DNA from 4 places in the Streptomyces sp. NPDC006208 genome. Region 1 is predicted to be linked to each of the others. Evidence: riboswitches for the same ligand, from Rfam matches in the RefSeq annotation. Region 1 holds a riboswitch; each other region holds the start of a gene.
What was found. Region 1 has a riboswitch for cobalamin ahead of ABZ208_RS16365 (ribonucleoside-diphosphate reductase subunit alpha). Riboswitches for the same ligand answer to the same signal wherever they lie in the genome.
Positions count from the first base shown of each region.

Region 2: it holds a riboswitch for cobalamin, as region 1 does, so the genes downstream of both, ABZ208_RS14315 (prenyltransferase/squalene oxidase repeat-containing protein) here and ABZ208_RS16365 (ribonucleoside-diphosphate reductase subunit alpha) in region 1, are expected to answer to the same signal.
Region 3: it holds a riboswitch for cobalamin, as region 1 does, so the genes downstream of both, ABZ208_RS27600 ((2Fe-2S) ferredoxin domain-containing protein) here and ABZ208_RS16365 (ribonucleoside-diphosphate reductase subunit alpha) in region 1, are expected to answer to the same signal.
Region 4: it holds a riboswitch for cobalamin, as region 1 does, so the genes downstream of both, metE (5-methyltetrahydropteroyltriglutamate--homocysteine S-methyltransferase) here and ABZ208_RS16365 (ribonucleoside-diphosphate reductase subunit alpha) in region 1, are expected to answer to the same signal.

Region 1 is NZ_JBEXSW010000017.1:106,850-114,354, forward strand. Features, by position in the region: gene def (peptide deformylase) at 1-36, shown strand, start outside; gene ABZ208_RS16355 (D-Ala-D-Ala carboxypeptidase family metallohydrolase) at 216-953, shown strand; gene ABZ208_RS16360 (ribonucleotide-diphosphate reductase subunit beta) at 1,010-2,026, opposite strand; gene ABZ208_RS16365 (ribonucleoside-diphosphate reductase subunit alpha) at 2,026-4,416, opposite strand; cobalamin riboswitch at 4,553-4,685, opposite strand; gene mctP (monocarboxylate uptake permease MctP) at 4,815-6,443, opposite strand; gene ABZ208_RS16375 (DUF3311 domain-containing protein) at 6,440-6,730, opposite strand; gene ABZ208_RS16380 (GntR family transcriptional regulator) at 7,070-7,505, opposite strand, start outside.
Region 2 is NZ_JBEXSW010000014.1:156,490-163,994, reverse strand. Features, by position in the region: gene ABZ208_RS14330 (ATP-binding cassette domain-containing protein) at 1-120, opposite strand, end outside; gene ABZ208_RS14325 (energy-coupling factor transporter transmembrane component T) at 117-1,226, opposite strand; gene ABZ208_RS14320 (SCO2322 family protein) at 1,733-2,365, opposite strand; gene ABZ208_RS14315 (prenyltransferase/squalene oxidase repeat-containing protein) at 2,365-3,597, opposite strand; cobalamin riboswitch at 3,709-3,830, opposite strand; gene ABZ208_RS14310 (MBL fold metallo-hydrolase) at 3,882-4,916, opposite strand; gene ABZ208_RS14305 (BTAD domain-containing putative transcriptional regulator) at 5,244-7,505, opposite strand, start outside.
Region 3 is NZ_JBEXSW010000038.1:15,480-22,984, forward strand. Features, by position in the region: gene ABZ208_RS27595 (hypothetical protein) at 1,170-2,183, opposite strand; cobalamin riboswitch at 2,411-2,602, shown strand; gene ABZ208_RS27600 ((2Fe-2S) ferredoxin domain-containing protein) at 2,642-3,031, shown strand; gene ABZ208_RS27605 (ABC transporter substrate-binding protein) at 3,164-4,153, shown strand; gene ABZ208_RS27610 (iron ABC transporter permease) at 4,234-5,280, shown strand; gene ABZ208_RS27615 (ABC transporter ATP-binding protein) at 5,277-6,092, shown strand; gene ABZ208_RS27620 (ArsI/CadI family heavy metal resistance metalloenzyme) at 6,277-6,747, opposite strand; gene ABZ208_RS27625 (NAD(P)-binding domain-containing protein) at 6,782-7,505, opposite strand, start outside.
Region 4 is NZ_JBEXSW010000013.1:55,377-62,881, reverse strand. Features, by position in the region: gene ABZ208_RS12825 (LysR family transcriptional regulator) at 1-254, shown strand, start outside; gene ABZ208_RS12820 (hypothetical protein) at 388-525, shown strand; gene gdhA (NADP-specific glutamate dehydrogenase) at 522-1,877, shown strand; gene ABZ208_RS12810 (DUF1775 domain-containing protein) at 2,055-3,494, opposite strand; cobalamin riboswitch at 3,724-3,947, shown strand; gene metE (5-methyltetrahydropteroyltriglutamate--homocysteine S-methyltransferase) at 4,027-6,390, shown strand; gene ABZ208_RS12800 (LacI family DNA-binding transcriptional regulator) at 6,809-7,505, opposite strand, start outside.

The sequences.
Region 1 (7,505 bases):
GGCACCCCGCGCTACCCGGTCGTCGCCAACGACTGACCTCACCGTCACGCACCAGGGCCCCGCTCGCCACGAGCGGGGCCCTGGTGCGTGCTCGGCCCCGGGGTGTCGGCAGAGCGTCATTGGGCGGACAAATGACGTTGGGACAGAGGCTGTTGACGCGCGTCAACCGGCCCGCCACTCTCTGGCGTACACCGCTTTCACGGTATGGAGGCTCGATGTTCCGACGTACCGCACGACTCCTGCTGTCAGTTGTCATGCTCATGGCTGCAACATCGGCCGGGATCATGGCGACCGCCGGCACCGCCCAGGCCGACGGCTGCTACACCTGGTCGCGCACCCTCTCCCAGGGCGCATCCGGCGCCGACGTCACCCAGCTCCAGATCCGCGTCGCGGGCCACCCCGGCTCCGGCGCCGTCCTCGCCGTCGACGGAGACTACGGTCCGGCGACCACCGCCGCCGTCAGACGCTTCCAGTCCGCCTACGGCCTCGCCGCCGACGGTGTTGCCGGCCCCGCCACCTTCGACAGGATCTACGCACTCCAGGACAACGACTGCACGCCGATCCACTTCAGCTACGCCGAACTCAACGACTGCAACACCACTTGGGCGGGCGGTGCGGTGAGTGCGGCGACGGCCAAGTCCAATGCCCTGCGCACGATGTGGAAACTGGAAGCCCTGCGGCACGCACTGGGCGACCAGCCCATCACGGTGACCAGCGGCTTCCGCTCGCACGCCTGCAACGACGCGGTCGGCGGCGCGACGAGCAGCCGGCATCTGTACGGTGACGCGGCCGACCTCGGAGCCGGCCCGCACTCGCTGTGCAAGCTGGCCCAGCAGGCCCGCAACCACGGCTTCAACGGCATCCTGGGCCCCGGCTACCCGGGCCACAACGACCACACGCATGTCGACCACCGGGCGAGCCGTTTCTGGTCGGCGTCCAGCTGCGGCATCTGAGCCTGCGCCGGGGGCCACGGCATCGGCCGTGGCCCCCGGCATGCTCGTCCGTTCGATCAGAAGTCCTCGTCCAGATCCACTGAGCCCTCGACGGCGACCTGGTACGCCGACGGGCGGCGCTCGAAGAAGTTCGTCAGCTCCTGGACACCCTGCAGCTCCATGAAGGAGAACGGGTTCTGCGAGCCGTACACCGAGGCGAAGCCCAGCCGGGTGAGCCGCTGGTCGGCGACGCACTGGAGGTACTCACGCATCGATTCGGTGTTCATGCCCGGCAGGCCGTCACCGCACAGATCGCGGCCGAACTGGAGCTCCGCCTCGACGGCCTCCTTCAGCATGTCCTTGACCTGCTGCTCCAGTTCGTCGTCGAACAGCTCCGGCTCTTCCTTGCGGACGGTGTCCACGACTTCGAAGGCGAAGTTCATGTGCATCGTTTCATCCCGGAACACCCAGTTCGTCCCGGTTGCCAGACCGTGCAGCAGGCCCCGCGAGCGGAACCAGTACACGTACGCGAACGCGCCGTAGAAGAAGAGGCCCTCGATGCAGGCCGCGAAGCAGATCAGGTTCAGCAGGAAGCGGCGGCGGTCGGCCTTCGACTCCAGGCGGTCGATGCTCTCGACCGAGTCCATCCACTTGAAGCAGAACTCGGCCTTCTCCCGGATGGACGGGATGTTCTCGACCGCCGCGAAGGCCGCCGTGCGGTCGTCCGGGTCGGGGAGGTAGGTGTCGAGCAGCGTCAGATAGAACTGGACGTGCACGGCCTCCTCGAACAGCTGGCGCGACAGATACAGCCGCGCCTCCGGGGAGTTGATGTGCTTGTAGAGGGTGAGCACCAGGTTGTTCGCCACGATCGAGTCGCCCGTCGCGAAGAACGCGACCAGGCGGCCGATCATGTGCTGCTCGCCGGGGGAGAGCTTGGCGAGGTCGGCGACGTCGGAGTGGAGGTCGACCTCCTCCACGGTCCAGGTGTTCTTGATCGCGTCCCGGTACCGCTCGTAGAAGTCCGGGTAGCGCATCGGGCGGAGGGTGAGTTCGAAGCCCGGGTCGAGCAGGTTCTTCTCGGTCGGGGTGGTCATTACTGGCAGGCCTCGCAGGACTCAGGGTTCTCAAGGGAGCAGGCGATCGCATCGGCGTCGGGGGCCGCCTGCTGGACGGGGATGGTGGCAGGGACCGTGCCGGACGCGGCGCGCGCGATCCGGGTCGCGGGGCGTGAGCGCAGGTAGTACGTCGTCTTCAGGCCCTGCTTCCAGGCGTACGCGTACATCGAGCTGAGCTTGCCGATGGTGGGCGTCTCCAGGAACAGGTTCAGCGACTGGCTCTGGTCCAGGAACGGTGTCCGTGCCGCTGCCATGTCGATCAGGCCACGCTGCGGGATCTCCCATGCCGTGCGGTACAGGGCCCGTACCTCGGCCGGTACCCAGGTGAAGTCCTGCACCGAACCGTTGGAGTCGCGCAGGGCCTCGCGGGTCTGGGCGTCCCAGACGCCGAGCTGCTTGAGCTCCTCCACGAGGTAGGAGTTGACCTGCAGGAACTCGCCGCTGAGCGTCTCTCGCTTGAAGAGGTTGGAGACCTGCGGCTCGATGCACTCGTAGACGCCCGCGATCGAGGCGATCGTCGCGGTCGGGGCGATGGCGAGCAGGAGCGAGTTGCGCATGCCGACCGTGGCGATACGCTCCCGCAGCGCGTCCCACCGCTCAGGCCAGTTGAGCTCGACGCCGTAGTGGTCGGGGTGCAGTACGCCGCGTGCCGTACGGGTCTCGGACCACGCCGGCAGCGGGCCGTTGCGCTCGGCGAGGTCGCAGGAGGCCTCGTACGCCGCCAGCATGATCCGCTCGGCGATCTTCGTGGAGAGCGCCTTGGCCGCGGGCGAGTCGAACGGCAGCCGGAGCTTGAAGAAGACGTCCTGCAGGCCCATCGCGCCCAGGCCCACCGGCCGCCACTTGGCGTTGGAACGCCCGGCCTGCTCGGTCGGGTAGAAGTTGATGTCGACGACCCGGTCCAGGAAGGTCACGGCGGTGTGGACGGTCTCGTCGAGGCGCTGCCAGTCGAGGTCGCCGGACGGGAGGACGAACGAACCGAGGTTGACCGAGCCGAGGTTGCAGACAGCCGTCTCGCCGTCGTCCGTGACCTCGAGGATCTCGGTGCACAGGTTCGAGGAGTGGACGACCCGGCCCGGCTCGGCGGTCTGGTTGGCGGTGCGGTTGGACGCGTCCTTGAAGGTCATCCAGCCGTTGCCGGTCTGGGCGAGGGTGCGCATCATCCGGCCGTACAGGTCGCGTGCCGCGATGGTCTTGCGGGCCAGGCCCGCTGCCTCGGCCTTGCGGTAGGCGGTGTCGAACTCCTCGCCCCACAGGTCGACCAGCCCGGGTACGTCGGCGGGCGAGAACAGCGACCAGTCGGCGTCCGCCTCGACACGGCGCATGAACTCGTCGGGGACCCAGTGTGCGAGGTTCAGGTTGTGGGTACGCCGCGCGTCCTCACCGGTGTTGTCACGCAGCTCGAGGAACTCCTCGATGTCCGCGTGCCAGGTCTCGAGGTAGATGGCGGCAGCGCCCTTGCGCCGGCCGCCCTGGTTCACCGCGGCGACCGAGGCGTCGAGGGTCTTCAGGAACGGCACGATGCCGTTGGAGTGCCCGTTGGTGCCGCGGATGAGGGAACCGCGGGCGCGGATACGGGAGTACGAGAGCCCGATGCCGCCGGCGTGCTTGGAGAGGCGGGCGACCTGGTGGTACCGGTCGTAGATCGAGTCGAGCTCGTCGAGCGGCGAGTCCAGCAGATAGCAGGACGACATCTGCGGGTGACGGGTGCCGGAGTTGAAGAGCGTGGGGGAGGAGGGGAGGTAGTCGAGCCGGCTCATCAGGCCGTAGAGTGCGGCGACTTCGTCCAGGGCGCGGGCCCCCCTCTCGCCGTCGGACGCGGTGTCCTCGGCGAGCCCGGCGGCCACGCGCAGCATGAAGTGCTGCGGGGTCTCGATCACCTGACGGGTGATCGGGTGGCGCAGCAGATAGCGGCTGTAGAGGGTGCGCAGCCCGAAGTAGCCGAACCGGTCGTCGGCGCCCTGGTCGATCAGGGCGTCGAGGCGGGCCGTGTGCCGCGTCACGAACTCGGCCGTACGGTCGGCGATCAGGCCTTCGCGGTGCCCCACGGCGACCGATGCGGAGAAGCACACCGCGCCCTGCCCGGCGGCTTCTTCGGCGATCGTGCGGGTCAGCAGCCGGGCGGCGAGCCGGGAGTAGGCGGGGTCCTCGGAGATCAGTCCGGCGGCGGCGTCGGTGGCGAGGGAGCGCAGTTCGGCCTCGTCGGACCCGGCGTGCCGGCCGCGCAGCGCGGCGGCGGCGACCCTGCCGGGGTCGGTGTCGGGCAGGTCGGCCGTGAGCTCGGTCAGGAGCCGCAGGAGCGCGGTCCCGGGGCCGTCGGCCGTCTGCTCGACGGTGCCTGAGGCCGGATCGGCCGGCGCGATCGTCACGTGGTGCTCCCTCGCTCGGTTCCGGACCGGCGGGGGAGGGGAAGGCCGTGCGGCGTACGTGCCGCAGCGGGCAGCACCGTGCACGGCGTCCACCGGCCCAACCGCGAGACCCGGACGTCTTGGCACCCGGGTCGGTCGAACCGGATGCACCGTCGGCAGGTCCTCGGACTTGTGGGCGCGGCAAAGTGCACCACATCACACCGTTGCGGGACAGTTCCGGATTCGCACCGGATTCCCCTGCGGCGACAGCGAGCATGAGCATACATGTGGGGGCGGCCCGTTGCGTCACCCACCACATGTTGTGTCGGTGGGTAGGTTGTTGCCCGTTTTGCTCTCGTCGTGGACGAGAGCGGGCCGCCGGTTTCCCGGCGGCCCGCTGTTGGTTGGCGGTGGGTCGGTCAGTGACCGGCGCCCGCTGTGGCCGGCGGGAGTTCGACCTGGACGCCCGGGTCGCCCGCGTCCGCCGTGTAGTCGGACGGGCTGGTCTCGTCGACGCCGTCGGGGGCCTTGGCCGCCCGCAGGACGAAGGTGAGGACCACGGTGACGACGACGTTCAGCACGAACGCGGTGAGGCCGATGTAGCCGATCTCACCGATGCCGGGGATGACATCGGACGAGCCGCCGAAGTGCTTCTGGGCCGGGGTCGCGACGCCGTACGCGGTCCAGGTGCCGTAGACCATGCCGACCGCCCAGCCGGCGAGCAGCGCCCAGCGGTGGAACCAGCGGGTGAACAGACCGCCGACCAGGGCCGGGAAAGTCTGCAGGATCCATATGCCGCCCAGCAGCTGGAAGTTGATCGCGACGGTCTTGTCCATGGTCAGGACGAAGACCAGCGCGCCGACCTTCACCAGCAGCGAGACCAGCTTGGAGACCTTGGTCTCCTGCGCCGGGGTCGCATCGGGCTTGATGAAGTCCTTGTAGATGTTCCTGGTGAAGAGGTTGGCCGCGGCGATCGACATGATCGCCGCCGGTACGAGCGCGCCGATGCCGATGGCGGCGAAGGCCACACCGGCGAACCAGTCCGGGAACATGTTCTCGAACAGCTGCGGAATCGCCAGCTGGCCGTTGGCCACCTCCACGCCGGCGGCGATCGCCATGAAGCCGAGCAGCGCGAGCAGGCCCAGCATCAGGGAGTACAGCGGCAGGATCGTGGTGTTGCGGCGGATCACCTCGCGGCTGCGCGAGGACAGGGTCGCGGTGATCGAGTGCGGGTACATGAAGAGCGCGAGCGCCGAGCCGAGCGCCAGCGTGGCGTAACCCCACTGGCCCAGGTCGCCCGGTACCAGGGCACCGGTCGGCTTGCCGGTCGACTCGTTGATGGTCGCGAACTTCTCACCGGCACTGGCGAAGATCTCGTCGAAGCCGCCCAGTTTGATCGGGATGTAGATGATCGCCACCGCGATGACGATGTAGATCAGGGTGTCCTTGACGAAGGCGATGAGCGCGGGTGCACGCAGTCCGGAGGAGTACGTGTAGGCCGCGAGCACGCCGAACGCGATCAGCAGCGGCAGGTCCTTGACGAACCAGTTGGTGGTCTCGCCGCCGCCGACGCCCATGACGTCGAGCACCGCCTGGATACCGACGAGCTGCAGTGCGATGTACGGCATCGTCGCCAGAATGCCCGTGACGGCGACCGCAAGCGAGAGACCCTTCGAACCGAAGCGCCCGCGCACGAAGTCCGAGGTCGTCACATAGCCGTGCTTGTGCGACACCGACCACAGCCGCGGCAGGAAGGTGAAGATCAGCGGGTAGACGAGGATCGTGTACGGCACGGCGAAGAAGCCGGCCGCGCCGGCCGCGTAGATGGCCGCAGGGACGGCGACGAAGGTGTACGCGGTGTACAGGTCGCCGCCGAGCAGGAACCAGGTCACCCAGGTGCCGAACGACCGGCCGCCCAGGCCCCATTCGTCGAGGCTGTGCTCGTTCTCGGCCTTGCGCCAGCGCGAGGCCAGGAAACCCATGACCGTGACGGCCAGGAAGAAGAAGATGAAGACGCCGAGTGCGACGCCGTTCACGTCGTCCTTCACTGCGACGCACCTCCCTTGCGGGCGCGCTGGTCACGCTGCCACAGCTGGTACGCGACCATCGTCAGCGCGGTCGACAGCAGGACCCAGAACATCTGGTACCAGTAGAAGAACGGCATGCCGATGAACGTCGGTTCGACCTTCGCGTAGGAGCTCACCCAGAGCATGGCCACGAAGGGCGCGAGGAGGCAGAGGGCGATGACGACCCGCACCGGTGTGACGACGGGTTGCCTCGCTTCGGGCGCTTGTGGCGGTTCGGGCGCATCGGGCGCCTCGGGCACTGCGGACATCGTTGTCTCCGTCCCCTCGCTGATCAGCTGTACCTGTAACGCGCAGGGAAATGTAGGCGAGGGTTTTGAAGCGAGTCACCCCCTGTCCGTATATCGGTACGGCAACGACTGTGCCCAGGCTCCGGGCACGGCGGGGGAAACGCGACATAGCGCCGCAACGCTTGTTGCGGCGCCATGCGGTTGACGGCGGATCAGGCAGGTGCCGGGCCGCCCGGACCCCGGCAGGGTGTGTGGCCAAGGCCCGTGTTCGGTCATTCGGCCGCTGCAACCTCGCCACGCTGTGCCGGCCCGGGGGCGACCCCCGGACCCCCGGCAGAGGCGTGTGGCCAAGGCCCGCTTTCAGTCCTTCGGCCGCTGCAACCTCGCCACGAACTTGTAGCGGTCGCCGCGGTAGACCGAGCGCACCCATTCCACCGGCTCGCCCTGCGCGTCCAGCGAGTGGCGCGACAGCATCAGCATCGGCAGGCCCACGTCCGTGCCGAGGAGGCCGGCTTCGCGCGGGGTGGCCAGGGAGGTCTCGATCGTCTCCTCGGCCTCGGCCAGATGGACGTCGTACACCTCCGCCAGTGCCGTGTAGAGCGAGGTGTACTTCACCAGGCTGCGGCGCAGCGCCGGGAAGCGCTTTGCCGACAGATGCGTCGTCTCGATGGCCATCGGCTCGCCGCTGGCCAGACGCAGCCGCTCGATCCGCAGCACGCGTCCGCCGGTCGAGATGTCCAGCAGGCCGGCCAGCGTGTCGTCGGCCGTGACATATCCGATGTCGAGCAGCTGGGAC
Region 2 (7,505 bases), on a different contig from region 1:
GACTCCCGACGGTCCGACGAGCAGCACCAACTCGCCCTCGGGCACGGTCAGATCGACGCCGCTGATCGTGGGCACGCCGGCGTCGCGGTACGTCACCGACACATCGTCGAAGCGGATCACGGGGTCGACTCCTTGGGTCCTGCGGGAGCGGTGGGTACGGGGGCGACGAACGCCGGCAGCAGGCCGATCAGCACGGACAGCGCGGGCCACAGCGGCAGCGTCGGCGCGGTGAGCGGTACGACGCCGGGGTGCAGCGCCTGCGGGTCCTGGACGTTTGCCTGGATCATCAGGGCCGCGACCGCCATGCCGGAGGCGGCGACCAGCCAGGACCGTACACCCCACCGGTCGGGTCGGTAGCGGGTGCGCACGGAGCGGCGGCCGCCGAGCCACAGGCCCGCGACGGCGGCGAGGAGCCCGGTGATCAGCAGCGGCACCCCGTAGGCGGCGCCCGCCGCTGCGAGCAGTCCGTACGAGCCCGCGCACACGCCGAGCAGCCCGCCGAGAGTGAGGACGGTGGTGGTGCGGCGTACGGCGGGCGGGACCTCGGCGGTGCGCCCGTAGCCGCGCGCGTCCATCGACGCGGCGACCGCGACCGACCGCTCCAGCGCGCCTTCCAGCACCGGCAGGGCGATCTGGGCGACGGCCCTGACGCCTCCGGTGGGGCGGCCGCGCAGCCGGCGTGCGGTGCGCAGCCGGAAGACGTCGGCGACCAGGTTGGGCGCGAAGGTCATGGCGACGACAACGGCGACGCCGGCCTCGTACAGCGCGCCGGGAAGGGACTTGAGCAGCCGGGCGGGGTTGGCGAGGGCGTTCGCGGCGCCGACGCAGATGAGGAGAGTGGCGAGCTTGGCCCCGTCGTACAGCGCGAACACCAGCTGCTCCGCGTGCACGCGCCCGCCGATCCGTACGCCCTGAGCCCAGTCGGGCAAGGGCACTTCGGGCAGCGTGAACATGACGTGCGTACCGGGGATGGGGGAGCCGAGCGCGACGGAGAAGACCACGCGGACGGCGATGACGAACAGCCCGAGCTTGACGAACGCACCGTAGGACCGGGCCCAGGGCGCGTCGGTGCGGCGGGCCGCCACGACGTACCCGGCGACGCCGACGAGCAGCCCGAGCAGGAGCGGATTCGTGGTCCGTGACGCGCCCACGGCAAGCCCGAGCGCCCACACCCACCAGGCCCCGGCATGCAGGGCGTTGCTGCGAGCGGCCTCGGGCGCGCGCAGCCGGCGGAGGAGGCGGCCGCCCGGGTCGCCGCCGACCCCGGTCCCGCCAGAGGAGGAGCGGCTCGTGCCTGTGCGCCGCGCGCGCCCGGCCGAGCTGTCGGCCGCGGGCGGACACCCGTCCGCGACGCGCCCGCCGGCGGAAACAGCCTCGCGCTGTGCGGCCCCGGGCGACGGGCCGTGCCCGGCGGCCGGGCCGGATGCCGGGCCGCCGACAGCGGCGCGCGGCGCCTGGGAACCGTGCTGCCGACGCTGCGCGCCCGATGTGCCGTCCGGCAGGGTCTCGGAGCGGCGGCGGTCGGCCGGCGCGGAGGCGTTGCCCGGCACGGGCTGCACCTCGCGTGGCGGCGCGGACTCGTCCGCTTGCGCACCGGACATGCCGCGAGCCGAAGCATTGCCCGGCACGGGCTCGCGGCGGGCCTCCGCCTCCGGTGAGGAGGCGGCGTCCGACGTGGGCTGCGTGGCGGCCGGGCCGGACGGGTCGTGCGGCCTTGGGGCAGGCGCAGGCGTCATGGGGTGCGCCGGCGGCGGGACTGCCACAGCGCCGCCACGCCCAGACCCAGTACCGCCGCGATGCCCGCCACCACACCGAGTGACGGGCCGCCGCCCGAGCTGTCCTTCGCGTCCCGCGACGGGCTCTCCTGCGCCGAGACCTGCTCGCCGCAGCCCGACTTCGGGTAGCCCGAGATCGCGCACAGCAGGGCCTGGCTGTTGTAGCGCAGCGGTTTCGCCACTGCCGCGAGCGCCTCCGCGCTCGTCGCGCCTTCCGCGACCTGCGCGCACGCCGTGCGCAGCGCGGGCGGGGCCTCGCTCTGAGGGGCGTCGCCCGCCGTGCCGGGGTCGATGACGAGCGCGATCCGCTTCCTGCCGTCCTTCGCCGGCGTCTTCGCGCATATCGCCGCGAAGTCCGGGCCCCGGCGCGGCTGCGCCGAGTCCCCGCTGTCCTCGCTCACCGAGAACCGGAACCCGTTCACGGACCCGTCGGCGGGCCGCGCCGTGGCCGGGCCCTCGGTGGCGTACGTCCACTTCGCCCCGCTGCTCTGCCAGAACGACCAGTAGCGGTAGCCGGCCGCCTGCGCGGGCGCCGCGCTCAGCACCGTGAGGACGGTGCCGAGCACGAACGCCAGGAAACGCGTGCGCATCACTGCCGCGGCTTCCTGCGGCCGCTGATCAGGAAGCCGGCGCCGACGCTGGCGACGAAGATCGCACCCACGATCCACCACATGGACAGGGACTCGGACTCCTCGTCCTTCTTCTCGTCACGCGAGGAGGGGGCGGGCGAGGGCGACGCCTTCTTCGGCGCGGGGCCCGTCGCGTTGAGCGCGGTCACCAGGTTCTGGCCGCCGAAGTCGGCCGGGTCCGCGCCGGCCGCGTGGGCCGCGAGGATCAGCTGGGCATAGGCGGCGGGGCCGCTCTCCTTGGCCCAGGCGGCCGCGTTCTGCTCCAGCCACGTCAGCGGCTTCTTCGCCTGCTCGGTCAGGCCCTGAGCGGTCAGTGCGACGACCGCGTCCGCCGTGTTCCCGAAGTCCGGCTTGGGCGCCGAGTCCTCGGCGCCCGGCATCGGCGGAGTGTTGAAGTACCCGGTCTTGGCAAGCCCGTTCGCGAGGTACGCCGCGCCGTTGTGGGCCGCCCCCTCGATCGTCGTCGCCTTCTCGCAGGCCGTGCCCTTGCCGTCCTTCGAGCCCGCCGTCACGACGAGGCCCTTGCCGTGCGCGCCGAGCACCGCGGCAGCGGTGGAGTCGGCGACGATGCCGGGGCTCTTGACCTGGTACACGAACGCCCCGCCGTCCTTGCCGCCGCACGGCTTGGCGAACGTCAGGAGCGCGTCGTACGGAGTCCTGCCGTCCTTCGACGTCACGTCGGCCGGCTGGTGACCGGCCGCGGCGAGCGCGCCGATGACGATGGAGGTGGAGTTCGCGTCGGAGGCCCCGCCCGGGTTGTAGCCCCAGCCGCCGTCCTTGTTCTGTACGGACTTCAGCCAGCCGACCGTCTTGTCCACGGCGGCGTCCTGCCCGCCGAGCGCGGCGAGTGCCTGCACGGCGGCGGCGCTCGCGTTGGTGTCCAGCGGAAGCTTGGCGTCGCACGCCTTCGCCGCGTCGGCGCGGTACGAGGGGAAGCCGCCGTCCGCGCACTGCTGCCCGGTCAGCCAGTCCACGGCCGCCTCGGCGGGCACGAAACCGGCCGTGTCCTGGGCGAGCAGCGCCAGCGACTGCCGCCAGACACCGTCATACGTCGGGTCGCCCGTGCCGTACAGGCCGGACGGCAGCGCCGCGGACGGGGTGGGGCTCGGCGCGGCGAAGGCGGCCGGTACCACGGCCAGTCCGAGCGCGGCGGAGACGGCGAGTGCTGCTGCGCAGCGGCGAACGGTGGTCATGGCGGGTGGTGCCTCTCCTGCTTCAGGGCCGGGCGCAGGCACACTGAGGCACCAGGCTCGGCTCCGTATCCCTCGACGGTGCCGGCCACCGGGCGGGTCCCGGTGAGCACGAGCCGGTCACGAACGCGTACGAGGCATTCCGACTCGCCGCCGGTGACGGCGGCTCACGGTTGCGGGTCAGTGCCGGATTTGCACCGGCTTCCCCCCGTACGGGCATGATGACGACATGCTTACTGTACCGGCCGGTCACCGGGCGGCGGCGGGGCGCAGGTCACAGGGCAAGGTCACGGTTCGGACGCCACGTACAGGGCGGGTGCGCTGCCCGGCACCACCTCCGCGCGGCCGAGCTTCACGAGCCTGCGCAGATGGGCCTCCGCCTCCGAGACCGCGATGTTGCGCGAGCCGTAGGGGATCTCGTCCCAGGGGCGGTTCCACTCCATCCGCTCGGCGACCTGCCACGGGGTGAGCGGCTGCGCCAGCAGGGCGAGCAGGCCGGCCAGGCGCTCCTCGTGGTGGACGAGCAGCTCCCTGACCCGGCCGGTCGCATCGGTGAAGGCGTGCTGGTGCGCGGGGAGCACCTCGGCGGGGGCGAGGCGGCCGATGCGCTCCAGGGAGTCGAGGTAGTCGCCGAGCGGGTCGGTGACCGTGGCGTCGTCCGGGTCCTCGTACAGGCCGATGTGCGGGGTGATCTCGGGGAGGAGATGGTCGCCGGAGAACAGCCGGCCGTTGCCCGCGAGCCGGGCGGGATGGGTCTCCTCGAGGTGCAGGCAGACATGGCCGGGGGTGTGGCCGGGGGTCCATACGGCGCGCAGCCTGCGGCCCGCGAGGTCGAGCAGCTCGCCGGGGACGATCTCCCGGTCGGGAAGCGCCGCGCGCAGCCCGGGGAGGCTGCCCGTGTGCCCGGCGGCGCGGGCGGCGTGCAGCGGGGCGGTGTGCTCCTCGGGGGCGCCGGCCCGGGTGAGCTTGTCGGCCAGGTAGTCGAGCCACAGCCCCGGCTCGGCCTCCCGGGTGCGGCGTACCACCATGGCGTCGGCGGCGTGCATCGCGATCCAGGCGCCGGACGCCTCGCGGACCTGTCCGGACAGGCCGTGGTGGTCGGGGTGGTGGTGGGTGACGACGACGCCGTGGACCTCGGCGACCGAGGTGCCGCACGCGGTCAGGCCGGCGGTGAGGGTGTCCCAGGACGCGGGGTCGTCCCAGCCGGTGTCGATGAGGACGGGACCGCGGTCGGTGTCGAGCAGATGGACCAGGGTGTGCCCGAGGGGGTTGTCCGGAATGGGTACCCGGAGGGAGCGCACCCCACCGCCGTGGTCGGTCACGTGGGGGTCGGTCGCCCGGGTGGTGGAGGGACGGCCTTCCGGCGCGCTCGTCCGTTCGCCTCTCGGCTCGTGTCCCGCTTCGTCCTTCGTCGACGGCACGCTCGTTGCCCCCTGTGGTCACGTGGAACTGATGCACCGTCAGGATGGCGTGCAAGGACGCTGCAGGGAAGCCCTTGCGGAAATGTCCGCAAGGGGCGAACGGGCTCCGGTCGGCCTGCCGCGGGCTCCGTCGAAGCTCCACCGTTCGGGTCCTCGGCCCGCACCGACCGGGAACCCGCGCACAGTTCCCCGTCGGTGACGCCCGGGCGCCCCGCCGGTGACGCCGGGTCACTCGCTGTCCGCCTCCGCCAGCGAAGCCCGTAACTGCTCCTGCAGCTCCGGGTGTTCTGCCGCTCGCTCCAGGGCCAGTGCCGCCCGGAACTCCCGTCGTGCCCGTGCCCGCGCTCCTGCCGCCGCGTACGACCGACCCAGGCGGCGGCGGATCTCCATCTCGAGTCGCGTGCGGTGCGGCTCCGAGCGCCGCGAGATGCCCGCGTGCAGCGCCAGCGCCTGGCGATGGCGGCGTTCCGCCTCCGCAAGGTCGTCCGTGACCGACCCCAGCCGTGTCAGCGTCAACGCCAGCAACAGCGGGTCGCCGGCCTCGCGCAGCAGTTCCTCACCCCGCAGCAGCACCGCCCGCGCCTCCCCCCGTTCGCCGAGCGCCTCATGACCGTCCGCAAGGGAGAGCAGGCGCTGGCTGATCGGTATCGGGCGGCCGTTGCGCTCCGCCGCGGCGAGCGCCGCCCGCGCGTCGGCAAACGCTGTGTGCACCTCCCCCCGCATGAACCGGCTCATCGACCGCATCGCCAGCGCCAGCGACACCCCCCACTCGTCGTCGGCCCGTTCCAGGACCGGCAGCACCTCGTCGATGGTGGCCGCCACCGCGTCGTACCGCCCCGGCAGGAAGTCCTGGATGGCCAGACCGAGCAGAGGCTGGGCCGCCAATGTCTCGACGCCGCTCTCGCGGGCGCACTTCAGCGCCTGCCGGAACCAGTCGCCCCCCTGCGCGGTCCGGCCCTGTTGGTAGTCCAGCAGCCCGAGCGACGCCGTCACCAGGACCCGCAGCGCAGGGTCCCCGACGCGCTCCGCGGCCTCCAGCGCCGTGGTCAGCGCCGCACGTCCCTCGTCGTAGCGGTCGTGGTGGAGGAAGTAGTCCCGCAGCGCCACACCCAGCTGTGTCGCCAGGACGTCCTCGCCGTGCGCCGCCGCATACCCCGGCACGTCCGCCAGGTCCGGCCCCGCCTCGTCGAGCCATCGCGCCGCGTCCCGCGCGGAGTCGAACCGCTGCGGAGCCCCGTCCGGTTCCCGGCCGTCGTCACCGGTGAGCCGGCCCGCCTGCACATACAGCTCCAGTACCTGCCGGCGGGCCTGCGCCGTCTCCTCGGGCCGGGCGTCGGCCAGCTTCCGGGCGTGGACCCGCACGAGGTCGTGGAGGCGATACCGCCCCGGACCCGGTTGCAGCACCAGGCTTGCGTCGTACAGCTCCTCCAGCACGAGCTCCGCCTCGTCGACGCCCACACCGAGCATCACCGCCGGCGTCCACGCGTCGAACTCAGGCGTCGGCGCATGCCCGAGCAGCCGGAACGCCCGCTGCCGGGCCTCACTCAACTGCTCGTAGGACATGTGGAAGGCAGCTTCCACGCTACGGTCCCCGGCGCTCAGCTCGCCCAGCCGCCGCTCCTCCCGCGCCATCCGCGCCGCCAGGTGGGCCGGCGACCACGACGGCCGGTGCTGGAGCCGCGCGCCCGCGATCCGCAGGGCCAGCGGCAGGCCCCCGCACAGCCGCGCCAGGTCGGTGACCGCCTCGGGGTCGGCGTCGGTGCGCGCCTCGCCGATCAGCCGGCGCAGCAGACCGATCGAGTCGGTGGCCGGCAGTGGCTCCAGGGTCACGCACCGGTCCGCGTCCAGTCCGGTCAGCCTGCGCCGTCCCGCCACCAGCACGCGGCTGCCCGGACCGGCAGGCAGCAGTGGCCGCACCTGCGCGGCGCTTCCCACGTCGTCGAGCACGAGCAGCAGCCGCAACCCGCTGGTGGCGTCGCGCCATGAGGCGATCAGGTCGTCGCGATCCTGGGGGACGTCCGCGTCGGCCATGCCGAGCGTGCGCAGCAGCCGCTGGAGCAGCCGCTTCGTCAAGGGCCGGTCGCCCGCCGGTGAGTGGTGCGTGAGCAGATCGAGGAAGAGGACGCCGTCCGGGTGCTGGGGGCGAAGCGTCCACGCCGCGTGCACCAGCAGCGATGTCTTCCCGACCCCGGCGGGCCCGTCCACCGTCGCGACGGTGACGGCGTCCTGGGGAGCGGGCGCGGTCAGTGCGGCGACCTCCGCGACACGGCCGACCAACTTACCCGCATTTCCAGGGAGTTCGTTCACCGTGCGAAGCGGCCGGGCCCGCGAGGACACCGGCGGCGATGTCCGGGGAAGCCGCGAGGCAGCTGCCACGGGGGCCTTCGAGGCGGGTGCTGCATCCGGGACGACGGAGCTGTCGGCGGTGACCGAGCCGCCGATCACGGCCGTGTCGTCGTGACGGAGCACTGCCGCGTGCAGGTCCCGCAG
Region 3 (7,505 bases), on a different contig from region 1:
GTCGGCGGAGAAGGAATCGGTCTTCGACTGCTGTGAAAACACAGCCTGCTGGCTGCACATGAACATCCTCCGATCAATGAGGACTCCGTCACGCAACCCAGCATTGGAGATCGGCCACGCAATGCGCTCGGGGAACTTTTTGGCTTCTGCCTGAAATTGCGATGATCCCTCGAACGACGCTTTTGGCGTATGCCTGATTCCGGCAGCGTCTGTCCGCCCGCCCGGCGATGCGCCGAGAAACGACTTCAGGCAACCGCGGCCGACCCGCGACCCACTGGAGGGATGGAGCCATCGGGGCCGGAGTTCACCGGCCCCGTCGTACGGCGCACCAAGGGGCTTTCGTTCCCGGACACGGCCGAGGAGGCTGCAATGGCTTGCTACGGAGCAGAAGCGCACGGAGAACGAGGCCGGGAGCGCCTCGACCGGAGCGGTCCCGCCCCCGTCGCCGCCTTCTGCAACCCGTTCAAGGACGGCATTCCTGAGGCGTTCGTCCTCACAGAGGACGAGGACGGGTGGGGGCACGTCCGGTATCTGTCCCAGGATCCGCCCGGGACCGGAAGATGGTTCCTCCGGGAGCTGCCGGGTCGGCCCTCTACGGCAACCGCGGTCGTGGTGACGGTCCAGGGGCTGACCGTCAGCGCGCACTGGACCGACGTGTCCGGCAACCTCTGGTGGGCGCCGCTCACACCGGGCGGCTTCGGCGATCGACCGGAAACGGCCGGGCGTCGAGGAGTTCCGGCGAACGGCGGCAAGCCGGCGGGCCGTTGGCCGACGGCAACCCGGCCCTGCCGGTGCCCGAGGGCGGCCGCGCGCCCACCAGTTGCGTCGGCCACCGGGAGATCGACGGTAAGGGCGTGGTCATCGCCCCCGCCGACGGCGGCCCCAAGAACCCGCCTGGTACCACAACTTGCGCGCCGACCCCTCCTGCCGGCCGCCGCCGCGACCCTTGCTTGCCGGGAATCGCCCGCCCACCCACAGGTCCGCGAGTACGGGCGGCCGCGAAGCCGCTGCTCGACGGGGTTCGGCCGGGGAACGGCGCCCGTGCGGAGACGCGAAGTCGCCGTCGTGGCAGGCGCCGCCACGACGGCGACTTCGCGTCCCTCCGGCCGGCTTCGGGTCAGCGGCCGGGCAATGACCTCGGAGTCCCGGACTTCATGAACACGGATCCTTCAGTGAGTCGAACCGCATTCCACCCAATTTCCTCCGGAATCGTAGCAGGCGAAGGGGGTGGCAATGTTTCCGGTGTCATTGGAAAGCTCTGCGACGATCTCATCTCCCTTCCAGATGGTGTACGTCTCCATAATCTGCCACACCCGGTAGATCTTGTTGAATGAGCTGGTGTTCACGATGCTTCGAGTCTCCGTAGAACTCACGGATTCCTTGAGGGTGATTGACTCACTCTGCCTGTAAGACTTTTCGAACGAGGCGTTGATCGTGGTGGTGATCGCCTCCCATCCGCCCTTCGCTTCCAAGCCCAGCTTCGTGATGAACTGGGTTTCCACGGTGGAGGAACGCTCGACACCGCTAATCGTCGCAATCGTCCAGCTCAGGCTCTCGTCCGGGGCGAGCGAGTACGACTGGCCGGAGAGGTTCCACCAGACCTCCCGGGTCACGGCCCCCTTTGAGTCGTGGGGGTTCTCCCCCTGCCCCACCAGGAAATTGTGTGCATCCGCTTCGGTCGGATACTTATTGGTCGCGGAGGCGCTGGGCGGGCCATCGCTCAGGACGCTCATATTGGGCACATAGTTGATTCTGGGGTCCCTGCGGGGGTTCACGTCGCCCGGCTGCGAGGCGGTGACGGTCAGGACGTCGATCAAGGCTCCCGAGTTGGCGGCCCTGACCAGCCAGGCGTCGTTGACCTTGCCTGAGTGCTCCTCCGTCTTGCCTCCGGGAGTCACCTTGTAACTCTTCCCGGAGAGCGAACCATCACGATTGATCAGGACGACCTGTATGGGAATCTGCAGATCGTTGTGGAACACCACTTTCTGCTCTGTCGTCGTGGGGTTGGGCTGGAAGGTGCCTTTCGCGTACTTCTTGAGATCCGCGAAACTGTCGGTAGCAGGCCGGCCGTGCAGTGAGTGCGGACCGCCTTCGGCCGCAGCCCTTGCCGTCGTCCCGAACCGGAACCAGCGCCCGGCCCGGCGGGCACTGTGCCCGTGCCGATGCCCGGACTGCCCGACCACGACGGACCCCACCTCGAGTTGGTGTTCCGCCTCACCGACCTCCGCCCGCCCCACCAGGGGCCGCCGGCATGTGCGGACGGTCCCGTGACGAACCGTTCGGAGTGACTCCGGACCGGCCAGCTTGTACAGAGCGCGCGAGAGCCTGCGGGGGCGTGTGTCGCCCGCGCCCGGGGGGGCGTGTGCCGCCGTTCGCCCCGGCCTGTCCGGCGCCCGGGCTTATGACGTGGAGCGTCCTTCTGCCATGATGTCCCGCGAAATAGGCGACGGCGGAACGAGGAAGCCGGTGTGAATCCGGCGCGGTCCCGCCACTGTGATCGGCGAGCGGATCCCGAACAGACCACTGCCCGGATGCGGGTGGGAAGGCCGGGACGAGCGTTGACCCGAGAGCCAGGAGACTCACGCGGTCGCCTCCTCGAAGTGACTGGGGCGGATTTCCCCGGAGAGGAGGGCTCGTCGGGATGCCCAGGAGACCATCGTCGGCCGGTGCGGTTCCGTGCCGGGTCGTGGTGTGCCGGGACTGTTGCTGTGGCAGTCCCAAGGTGACCGGGGTCGACCACGGGAAGCAGACCGCGCGTCTCGCCGAGGACGCGCCCGTCCGTGTCTCCGGCTGTCTCGACGTGTGCGACCAGGCGAACGTGATCGTCGTGCAGCCCTCGTCCGAGGGGCGCGCCGCGGGCGGCCGGGCGGCCTGGTTCGGCCTCGTCAACGACCCCGCCGCGACCGAGGACATCGCCGCCTGGGTACGGGCGGGCGGACCGGGCGTCGCCGCGCCACCGGACATCCTCGAGCTCTACGCCTTCACCCCGCCTCGGCGCGCCCGGTCCGTGCCGCTCCCCGACGCCGGCTGAGCCGCGGACGCCCCACCACCTTTCCCACGTCTGACCGAACGTCTTCCGACGACGAGTCTCTCGATTTTGACCAGCCTCCGGACCGCTGTCCGGACCGTTCAGGACCACCCCTGCGGTGAGAGGATCCACCACATGATGGGCAAGCGCCCGATATCCCTGCTGTCGGCCATGGCCGCGGCCCTACTGATATCCGGATGCGGCGGCACCGCAGCCCGGGACGACGCCTCGTCGGCGGACTCCACTGCCAAGGGGTTTCCGGTCACCGTGTCCAACTGCGGTGTGAAGACGACCTATCAGCGTCCCCCGCAGCGTTCGGTGTCGATGAACCAGCACGCGACCGAGGTCATGCTGGCACTGGGTCTGAAGAAGTCGATGGTGGGAACCGCCTATCTCGATGACAAGATCCTGCCGGAGTATCAGGAGGCCTACGACGGGATCAAGGTCCTGGCGAAGGAGTACCCCTCGTTCGAGACGCTGCTGACCGCCGAACCGGACTTCACCTACGGCGGTTTCGCCAGCACCTTCGACGAGAAGGAAGGGCGCAGCCGCGACGCACTCTCCAAGGCGGGGGTCAACTCCTATCTGAACATCGAGGAGTGCCCGTCCGGTCCGGTGACGATGGCCACGATGGACCAGGAGATCCGGAACGTGGCGAAGATCTTCGGCGTGCCGGACCGGGCGGAGCGGCAGTTGAAGAAGCTCCACGGCACGCTGGACAGGGTCGAGGGCAAGCTCGCCGGCGTCACCCCGGTGAAGATCTTCGTGTACGACAGCGGCGACAAGACCGCCTTCACCGCGGGCGGCGCGGGCATCGGCAACGAGATGATCAACCAGGCCGGCGGGGTGAACCTCTTCGCCGAGCTGGACAAGGCGTTCGGTGACGTGTCGTTCGAGCAGGTGGCCGAGCGCGCGCCCGAGGTGATCGTCATCTACGACTACGGCGACCAGTCCGTCGAGGACAAGAAGAAGTTCCTCCTCGCGAACCCGGCGCTGAAGGACGTACCCGCCATCAAGCACAAGCGGTTCGCGGTGCTGCCGTTGTCGTCCACGGTGCTGGGAGTCCGGGTGCCGTCCGGCGTGGAGTCCCTGGCCCGCCAGCTCCACCCGGACCGATTCAAGTGACCGACGCCACGGGCGTGTCGGAGGCGACGGAGGCGAAAGCGACGCCCGGGGCGACCGGCGCGACGAGTGAGCGGACGGCGGTGGCCGGTGCCCCCGCCGTCCGCCGCTCAGGGATCCCCTACCCGGTCGTGCTCCTGCTGCTGGCCGCGCTGCTGGCCGTCGCGGCCACCCTTGGGATCGCGGCCGGGTCCATCAGCGTCCCGGCCGACCAGGTGTGGGGCATTCTGCTGCACCGCGTGCATCCCTCGCTCGCCGAGCCGACCTGGACACCGGTCCGCGAGACGATCGTCATCGACGTCCGGCTGCCGAGAGTGCTGCTGTCCGGCGTCGTGGGCGCGGGCCTTGCGGTGTCCGGAATGGCGCTGCAGGCACTCGTGCGCAACCCGCTCGCGGACCCGATGCTGCTCGGGGTGTCGTCGGGCGCCTCGGTCGGCGCGGTGCTGGTCCTCGTCTTCAACGTCACCCTGTTCGGTGTGTTCTCCCTGCCGGTGGCCGCGTTCCTCGGCGCTCTCGCCGCGCTCGTCGCCGTCTACTTCCTGGCCCGGTCCGGTGGGCGGATGACGACGGTGCGGCTGGTGCTGGCGGGAGTGGCGACGGCCGAGGTGCTGTCCGCGCTCGCCAGCTTCCTCGTCGTCACCTCCAACGACCCGCACAAGACGCAGTCGGCGCTGCGCTGGATGCTCGGCGGACTGGCAGGCACGACGTGGACGGTGGTGTGGATCCCCGTCGGTGCCGTTCTCCTCGGCACGGCCGTCCTCCTCGGCGTCAGCCGCCCGCTCAACCTCCTGTTGGCGGGGGAGGAGGCCGCCGTGGCGCTCGGCCTGGACGTGCACCGCTTCCGTGCCGCACTGTTCACCCTCGTCGCCGTCATGATCGGCACGATCGTCGCGGTCAGCGGTCAGATCGGCTTCGTCGGCCTGATCATGCCGCACGTGGTGCGGCTGGTGGTCGGTGCCGACCATCGACGCGCGCTGCCCGCCGCAGCCCTGCTCGGCGCGGCATTCCTCATCGCCGCCGATCTGGCGGCGCGCACCGTCATGAGCCCGGAGGAGATTCCCGTGGGCATTCTCACCGCCCTGGTCGGCGGTCCCTTCTTCCTGTGGCTGATGCGACGGAGGTCCGCGTGACGCAGACGGTCACGGTCACGACGGCGCCCGGCACACTGGCTGCGGAGGACGTCTCGGTCGTCGTGGGCGGGCGGGCGCTGGTGGACCGCGTGTCACTGCAGGTTGCACCCCGCGAGGTGGTGGGGCTCGTCGGCCCCAACGGCGCCGGCAAGTCGACCCTGTTGCGTACCGTCTACCGGGCGCTGCGCCCCACCTCGGGGCAGGTCCTGCTGGACGGCGAGGACGTCCGGCGGATGTCCGGCAAGAGCCTCGCACGACGGCTGGCCGCCGTCCTGCAGGAATCCGCCGGGGACTTCGAGCTCTCGGTGTACGAGGTGGTGGCCATGGGCCGCACTCCGCACAAGCGGGCCTTCGAGGGCGACGACGCCGACGACCGCGGCATCATCATGGGTGCGCTGGGCGAAGTCGACGCCACCGGCCTGGCGCACGCCCCCTTCAGCCGGTTGTCGGGCGGCGAGAAACAGCGGGTGCTCATCGCCCGTGCTCTGGCCCAGCGCGCCGGGACGATGGTGCTGGACGAGCCGACCAACCACCTGGACCTGCGGCATCAGCTCGACACACTGCGCCTCGTCCGGAAGCTCGGCGTGACCGCGGTCGTCGCCCTCCACGACCTCAACCTGGCTGCGGCGTTCTGCGACCGCATCTGCGTGATGGACGGCGGCCGTGTCGTGGTCACCGGGTCACCCAAGGAGGTCCTCACGCCCGAGCTCCTGTCCGAGGTCTACCGCGTCGACGCCGAAGTCGTGCCGCATCCCCGTACCGGGGTTCCGCACATCACCCTGGTTACCGGCGAGCCATTCGGAACGGGGTGATCGAAGACCGTCCACATTCGGCGGCGAGCCGGCCGCCGGCGCCATGGATCCCGCCTGCGTTGAAAGGCGGCGGAGGCTTCTCTTCATGCCCGGTGCGTGAATTCCGTTCACCCTTTGCCGCGCGGATGGGCACCCACGACGTGGCGGCCTGGAGCGCGCCGTGGCGGACACCGCGGCCTCCCCATCAGTGCGACGGGGCGGCAGCGCAAGTGCACGCCCCTCGCGGATCGGTTTCGGCGGTGGTCGGACTGGAGCAACAGGTGCTGCCCTGTTGCTTGGTCAGGGTGTCGGCGTCGGCCTTGACGACGTACACCTCCCACGGTTCCTGGCCGGGGCCGTGGACCCAGACCTTGTCCTGGACGGCGTAGCAACAGCTGGTGTCGTTCTCCTCTGCCGTCGCCAGGCCCGCCTGGCTCAGGCGGGTGGTGGCGGCGTGGACGGCCTCGGTGCTTTCGACTTCCACGCCGAGGTGGTCCATGCGGGTGTCCTCACCCGCCGTGCCTTCGATGAGGACGAGCTTGAGCGGGGGTTCCGGGACGGCGAAGTTGGCATAGCCGTCACGGAGCTTGGCCGGCTCGGTGCCGAAGAGCTTCGTGTAGAAGGCGACGGACGCCGCGAGGTCGGGAACGCGGAGGGCGAGCTGTATGCGGGACATGACGGACCTCCTGTTGGGGATGGGCGGGTAAGCGTCAGCAGCCGCCGGAGGTTGACGGGGCGCCGACGCCGATCTGGAGGGTGGCCGGGGCCGCGCAGCAGCCGCCGTCACCGGCCTGCACGGCCTCGGGCTCGTCGAACAGCCCCGCCCCGCCGCACACACCGGTCTCGGGGAGCGTCAGCTCCACGCGCTCGGCGGCCTCCCGGTCGCCGGACAGAGACGCGGCGATGGAGCGGACCTGCTCGTAGCCGGTCATCGCGAGGAACGTGGGCGCGCGGCCGTAGGACTTCATGCCGACCAGGTAGACGTCCCTCTCGGGGTGGGAGAGCTCGTTCACGCCGTGCGGATGGACCGTGCCGCACGAGTGCTGGTTCGGGTCGATCAGCGGGGCCAGTTCGAGTGGTGCCTGGAGGCGTTCGTCGAGGCCGAGGCGGATCTCGGAGAGGAAGGACAGGTCGGGGCGGAAGCCGGTGAGCACGATGACCTCATCGACCGGGTCGAGGCGTCGCCCGTCCTCGCCGATCAGGATCAGCCGGTCCTCACCGTCCCGCTCGATCGCATCGGTCCGGAAGCCGGTGACCGCTTCGGTGTACCCGTTGTCGACGGCGGCCTTGGCCGCGAGGCCGAGGGCACCGCGGGCGGGGAGCTGGTCGGCCTCGCCGCCGCCGAAGGTGGAGCCGGAGATGCCCCGGCGCAGGATCCACACTGCGTGTGTCCCCCTGCCGTCGCCGGCCTGGGCGAGATCCGCCAGGTAGGCG
Region 4 (7,505 bases), on a different contig from region 1:
TCGGCAGCCACGCCGCCGTCACCGTCCCCGACCTTCGCGGCGTGCTCACCGCGGCCGTCGCGGGCGCCGGCTGGACCGTGCTGCCGCGCTATCTGTGCCTGGACGAACTCGCCTCCGGCGCGCTGGTCCTGCTCCATGACCCCGAGGACCCGCCGATCAACACCGGCTACCTCGTCCAGCGCCCCGGTTCCGCCGGCAACCCGCATGTCGCCCGCGTCCGCGACCACCTCCTCCAGGCCGCGCGCACCTGGTAGCGCGGGGGCGTGAGGATTGATGCGCTGCCGCGCGTGTGTGCGTCTGAAGTCCCGGATGTCCGTCATGCCACCGACGCTCCGGATGCCACCATGGTCCGACGCGGCCTCAGCGGCAGAGGACAAGATGGCCGCGATGCGGCGATCGGACACGGCCTTCGGACTGAACGGCACCGGCGGCCCGGCCGTACTGATCGCCGGCACCGACACCGGGACCGCCGTCCGTGCGGCCCGGCCGTCACCCGCCGTCAGGGCAGGAAGGGACAATCTGTGACACTGTCATCCTCGACCGACCGACTGGCTTCGCTGCGCGCGGATCTCGAGCGGCGCAACCCCGCGGAGCCGGAATTCCATCAGGCAGCACGGGAAGTGCTTGAGAGCCTGGCACCGGTGTTCGCGGCGCGTCCCGAGTACGCGCAGCCAGGGCTCATCGAGCGGATCTGCGAACCCGAGCGGCAGATCATCTTCCGGGTGCCCTGGCAGGACGATCGCGGTGACGTGCACGTCAACCGGGGATTCAGGGTCGAGTTCAACAGCGCGCTCGGCCCGTACAAGGGCGGCCTGCGCTTCCACCCATCGGTGAATCTGGGGGTCGTGAAGTTCCTCGGCTTCGAGCAGATCTTCAAGAACGCCCTCACCGGGCTGGGTATCGGGGGCGGCAAGGGCGGCAGCGACTTCGATCCCCGCGGCCGGTCGGACGCCGAAGTCATGCGCTTCTGCCAGTCGTTCATGACCGAGCTGCACCGGCACATCGGCGAGCACACCGATGTCCCGGCCGGTGACATCGGCGTCGGCGGTCGCGAGATCGGCTATCTCTTCGGCCAGTACCGTCGCATCACCAACCGCTGGGAGGCGGGTGTCCTCACCGGCAAGGGCCAGGCATGGGGCGGCTCGGCGATCCGCACCCAGGCCACCGGCTACGGCAGCGTGCTGTTCGCCGCCGAGATGCTCCGAGGCCGCGGCGAGGACCTCCAGGGCCAGACGGCCGTGGTCTCCGGCTCCGGCAATGTCGCCATCTACACCATCGAGATGCTCGGCCGCCGCGGCGCCCACCCGCTGACGTGCTCCGACTCCGAGGGCTATGTCGTGGACGAGAAGGGCATCGACCTCGAACTGCTCAAGCAGGTCAAGGAAGTCGAGCGCGCACGCATCAGCGAGTACGCGCAACGCCGCGGCGCCTCCGCCCAGTACGTGCACGGCGGCCGTGTATGGGACGTGGCCGCGGACCTCGCGTTCCCGTCGGCGACCCAGAACGAACTCCACGAGCGGGACGCGCTCGCCCTTGTGCGCAACGGGGTCAAGGCCGTCGCCGAGGGCGCGAACATGCCGACGACCCCGGAAGCGGTGCGCACGCTGCAGGACGCGGGGGTGGCGTTCGGCCCGGGCAAGGCCGCCAACGCCGGCGGCGTCGCCGTCAGCGCTCTGGAGATGCGCCAGAACGCCGCCAGGGACTCCTGGACCCCCGAGCGCGTCGAGGCCGAACTGACCGGGATCATGGGCGACATCCACCGCATCTGCCACGAGACGGCGGAGCGTTACGGGGTGCCCGGGGACTATGTGACCGGGGCCAATATCGCGGGGTTCGAGCGGGTCGCCGACGCGATGCTCGCGCAGGGGCTGATCTGACCGGCTGATCCGGCGGGCTGTTCGGCCAATGCGATCAGGGGGCGATCAGGGCTTCGTCGGACAGGGCGGGCCCCCGTGCCGCGCGGGCATCCGCGCGGCACGGGAGATCACCCAGCGGCCGCGATCACACGGCGGACCGTGAGCGGCAGCACGCTCGCGGCCCGCGCGTGCCGGACCCTATGCCGAGGCGCTGTTACGGCGCTTGAACCACAGCGCTCCGCCCGCGCCCAGGACGGCCACGGCAGCGATCACACCGACGATGACACCCGTGGTGCCGCTGTCGCTCTCCTTGCCGGCCTTCGCCGGCTGCGACGCCGATGACGCAGGAGACTTCGCGGGCGCGCTCCCGTCCGAGGACGGCTTGCCGTCCGTGGCCGGGCTTGTGCTCGGGCTCGGCGTGATCGGCTTCGCGCCGCGTGCGGCAGGCTCCAGCTTGAGCAGCGGTGCCGGATTCTCCACTTGCTCACCGTCGCCCGGCACCTCGATCCACCGCGCGACCTTCCCGTCGCCGTATGTCTCGACGGTCTTGAACGCCAGGGACGTCGCATCCGGCAACTGTCGTACGACGACGCTGTACTCGGCGTCCGTACCAGTCTGGAGCGTGGTGCCGCCCACCGTGTAACCCTCCGCGGTGGGTGTCAGCTTCCATCCCTTCGGGGCGTCCTTGAGCGTGACCGCGTCCGGTGCGATGCCCTCGGGCAGGACGATCCGCAGCTCCTTGATGCCGGCGGTGTCCGACTCGGCCTCGGAGGTGAAGGTCAGGGTGACGTTCTCGGCGAGCGCACGGGCGTCGGAGGCGGTCACCCCGGCGTGCGCGGCCGCGGTCGTCGCCCCGGCGACGACGGTGACCAGCGCGGCGGCGCTGACCAGCCCGAGGCGGCTGACGGACCGGGAGATGCGTGATGTGTTCATGTGTGCGGGCTCTTTCGGGTGCGGCGCTGATCGGCGCGTGACGAGGGGGACGGCGACGGAACACCCCGCCCCCGGTGGCCCCCTGCGCACCACGACATGAACAAGCCGCGCCCGCAGCGGGACAGGGCGACGGGCGGCGGGCATCGGCACGGCCTGCCGACCCGTCCGGTCGGCAGGCCGCAGCGACAGCCGCCCCGCCGCGGCGGCCAGTGCGACGGCGGCGGCCTCGACCCATCGCCCCGCGGCATGCGGCAGCTCGGACAGCCGCCGGTCGGCGCGCTGCATCAGCACGGCGACGGACGCGGCCGCCACGACATGCGCCACGAGCATCAGCGAGACGCTGTGGTGGGTCGCGTACTCCTGGCCCGCAGCCCCATGGGCCCGGTGCGCCGGTACTGCACTCGCCCCGGAACTCATGGACAGACCGCGGTGCAGCACCAGTTGCGCGGCGAGCGTCGCCGCCAGCACCGGGGCCGGCCTACGGGCACGCCCCGCACCCGGCAGGGCGGCGAGGAACACCATGACCCCCGCCCCCAGCAGCCGCGGCCACAGCACCGGGTCCTTCGATCCCAGATGATGGCCCGCCGCGGCCAGCACCGTACTGATCACCGCGAAGAGCCCAGCCCGCAGCCACCGCTCGGCCTGTCCGCCGTCGGCGGGGCAGCGGCTCACGGAGGGTGCGCAGGAGCGGGTGGTCGCGGTCATGCCGCGCCCATCATCCACGTCCTCGCCGCCCCGCACCGCCACATCCCGGCAATACGTATTCGCAGGCCCGGGGACTCAAGGCGTCCCCGAGCGGGGTCACGCCGCTTCGCGTCGGCCCCGTTGCGGGTCCACCCCCGCCGCTGAGGGACCGGGTCGTTGCCGCGGCCGCTGTGGAGCGGGTGCGGAGCAGGAGACAGGGCGCTCGGCCCCCGTGGTGCACCCCCTGGCGTAGGCTGGCCGCGCAGCTGGTTCGCCCCTGCCCTCCAGGCAGGAGCGTCGCAAGAGGGAACCCGGTGAGAATCCGGGACTGCCCCGCAGCGGTATGTGGGAACGATCGCCGTCATACGCACTGGATCCGTCGTACGGGTCCGGGAAGCGACGGCCAGTAGGTGCCTCGCCCGACATGAGGCGCGCCCATGAGTCCGAAGACCTGCCACTGCCCGTGTGCGACGACGCGCACGGAGATCTCGGTGACCTCGTGGGCGGGTCGGCGGTACGGGTGGCACGGCTGCCCCGTTCCTTCGCGCGCCCTATGCGGCCCGGGGTCGTCCCACGACTCGCGAAGGAGAGTTCCGTGACCAGTTCCGTGACCAGTTCGGTGACACCCACCGTGTACGGCCACCCCCGGCAGGGCCCGAACCGGGAGCTGAAGAAGGCCGTCGAAGGCTACTGGAAGGGCCGGGTCTCGGCGCAGGACCTGCACCGCACCGCCGCCCGGCTGCGCAGCGCCAACTGGCAGCAACTCGCCGACGCCGGCCTCCACGAGGTCCCGACCGGTGACTTCTCGTACTACGACCATGTCCTGGACACCAGTGTGATGGTCGGTGCGATCCCGGTCCGCCATCGCGCTGCCGTCCAAAAGGACGCGCTGGACGGGTACTTCGCCATGGCCCGCGGTGCCCAGGACGTGCTGCCGCTCGAGATGACCAAGTGGTTCGACACCAACTACCACTACCTCGTTCCCGAACTCGGGCCGTACACCGTCTTCCGCGCCGACTCCGGCAAACAGGTCGGTGAGTTCACCGAGGCGCGCGCCCTGGGCCTGACCGCCCGGCCCGTGCTGCTCGGGCCCGTGACGTATCTGCTGCTGGCCAAGCCCGCGCCGGGCGTCGCTCCCGACTTCGAACCTCTCACGCTGCTGGACCGGCTGCTGCCCGTCTACGCACAGGTGCTCTCCGAACTGCGCGCATCGGGCGCGGAGTGGGTGCAGCTCGACGAGCCCGCTCTCGTGCAGGACCGCACCCCGGCCGAGCTGAACGCGGCCGCACGCGCCTACCGCGAGCTGGGCGCGCTCATGGAGCGGCCGAAGCTGCTCGTCGCCTCGTACTTCGACCGGCTGGGCGAGGCCCTTCCCGTCCTCGCGAAGGCACCCGTCGACGGGCTGGCCATGGACTTCACGGGGCCCGCCGCAGGCAACCTCGACGACCTCGCGGCGGTCGGCGGGCTGCCCGGCAAGCGGCTGGTCGCGGGTGTCGTCGACGGACGCAACATCTGGATCAACGACTTCGAGAAGTCACTGGCCACACTCGGCACCCTGCTCGCTCTCGCCGACCGGGTCGACGTCTCCGCCTCCTGCTCCCTGCTGCACGTGCCGCTCGATGTCACCACCGAACGGGACATCGACCCGCACATCGCCCGCTGGCTCGCCTTCGCCCGGCAGAAGACCACCGAGACCGTCATCCTCGCCCGCGGGCTCGCCCGGGGCACGGACGCCATTGCCGCGGAACTTGCCGCCAACCGTGCCGCCCTGGCTTCACGCGCCGCCTCGGCACTCACCCACGACCCCGCCGTACGGGCCCGAACGGCCGCGGTCACCGGCGCGGACGCCCGCCGCCCGCAGCCGTACCCGGAGCGGGCCGTGGCGCAGCGCACCCACCTCGGTCTGCCGCTGTTGCCGACGACCACCATCGGCTCCTTCCCGCAGACCGGCGAGCTGCGCGCCGCACGGGCGGAGTTGCGGGCCGGCCGGATCGGGCAGGATGCGTACGAGGGGCGCATCGAGGCGGAGATCCGCGAGGTGATCGCCTTCCAGGAGAAGGCCGGCATCGACGTCCTGGTGCACGGCGAGCCCGAACGCAACGACATGGTCCAGTACTTCGCCGAGCAGCTCACCGGCTACCTCGCCACCCGGCACGGCTGGGTCCAGTCGTACGGCACCCGCTACGTCCGCCCGCCGATCCTCGCCGGTGACATCTCCCGCCCCGAGCCGATGACCCTGCGCTGGACGCGCTACGCCCAGTCGCTCACCGACCGCCCGGTCAAGGGCATGCTCACCGGCCCGGTCACCATGCTCGCCTGGTCCTTCGTCCGCGACGACCAGCCGCTCGGTGAGACCGCCCGCCAGGTCGCGCTGGCCCTGAGGGACGAGGTGAACGACCTCGAGGAGGCCGGCACATCGGTGATCCAGGTGGACGAGCCCGCCCTGCGCGAGACCCTGCCGCTGCGCAGCTCCGGCCGCGCCGCGTACCTGGCGTGGGCGACGGAGGCGTTCCGCCTGACCACCAGTGGCGTGCGTCCTGGGACCCAGATCCACACCCACATGTGCTATGCCGAGTTCGGCGACATCCTCCGGGCCATCGACGACCTCGATGCCGACGTCATCAGCCTGGAGGCAGCCCGCTCCCATATGCAGGTCGCCGACGAACTGGCCACGGCGGGGTACCCCCGCGAGGTCGGCCCCGGCGTGTACGACATCCACTCCCCGCGCGTCCCCGGTGTGGACGAGGCAGCCGACCTCCTGCACAAGGGCCTCCTGGCGATCCCGGCAGAGCGGTTGTGGGTGAACCCGGACTGCGGCCTGAAGACCCGCGGATGGCCGGAGACCAGGCAGTCGCTGGAGAACCTGGTCGCGGCGGCTCGCCGGGTGCGCACGGAGGTGGACGCGACAGGGGCATGACCCGTTAGCCGTTCGCCGGCCGGAGCCGGGTGTGCGCGGCACCGGCCCAGGGCATTGCGACCCGGGGGCCGTGAACGGCGGTGCGAGCAACTGGAGTCGGCGAGTGCGTGGCGCGCGGGCGCCGGCCGGCGGGGACCAGGCGGCAGGCGTGACCGCCTGGTCAACGGCCGATGGCCGACGGTCGCCGGAGCACTCGCCGGCGTTCCCCTGGGCTGCGGCGTACGGGAGCCGCGCGCGGGCCGCGTGCGGCGTTCCGGGTCCTGGCCCGTGGGCCCCGTGGTCCCCCGTCCCGGGGGCCACGGACCAGGGACCGCCCCGGGGCAGAAGCAACCCCCGGCCCCGCGCCCCGCGACATTGGGAGCGCTCCCGGTCCTACCGAATCAGACGTGGTGTCAACTTCCCCCTGTCGCCCCACGGTTCACGCCGTGCCCCGGCGGATCAGTTCCGTCCGCAGCACCACATTGCGCCACGCCGCTCCCGGGTCGGCCATCTGCTCGATCAGGACACCGGCCATCGTCCGGCCCATCTCCTCGACCGGCTGACGGACCGTCGTGAGCTGGGGGTCGGTGTGCTGGGCGAGCGGTGAGTCGTCGAACCCGATGACCGCCACATCGTCCGGCACCCGGCGTCCGGCCGCGCGCAGTGCGTGCAGCGCGCCCGCCGCCATCACGTCGGAGGCAGCGAAGACCGCGTCCAGGTCACCGTGGCGGCGCAGGAGTTCCGTCATGGCGTGGCGGCCGCTCTCCTCGGTGAAGTCGCCGGCGGCGACCCACGAGGGGTCGAAGTCCGGGCAGGAGGTGCGCACCGCCTCCTCGTAGCCGCGCAGCCGGCACTGGGCCACGTACATGTCGCCGGGGCCGGTGATCGTGACGATCTTGCGGCGCCCGATCGCGGACAGGTGCCGCACCGCGAGCCGCGCGCCGCCCGCGTTGTCGGAGTCGACGTACGAGACCGTCTCGTCGCCGCCGCGGCGGCCGTTGAGGACGGTCGGCATGTCCATCTCGGAGAGCAGGTCGGGCAGCGGGTCGCTGCGGTGCACCGAGACCAGCAGTACGCCGTCGATGCGCCTGGCCCTGGCGTACTGCAGGAACCGGGTGCGTTCCCGCTCCGACCGC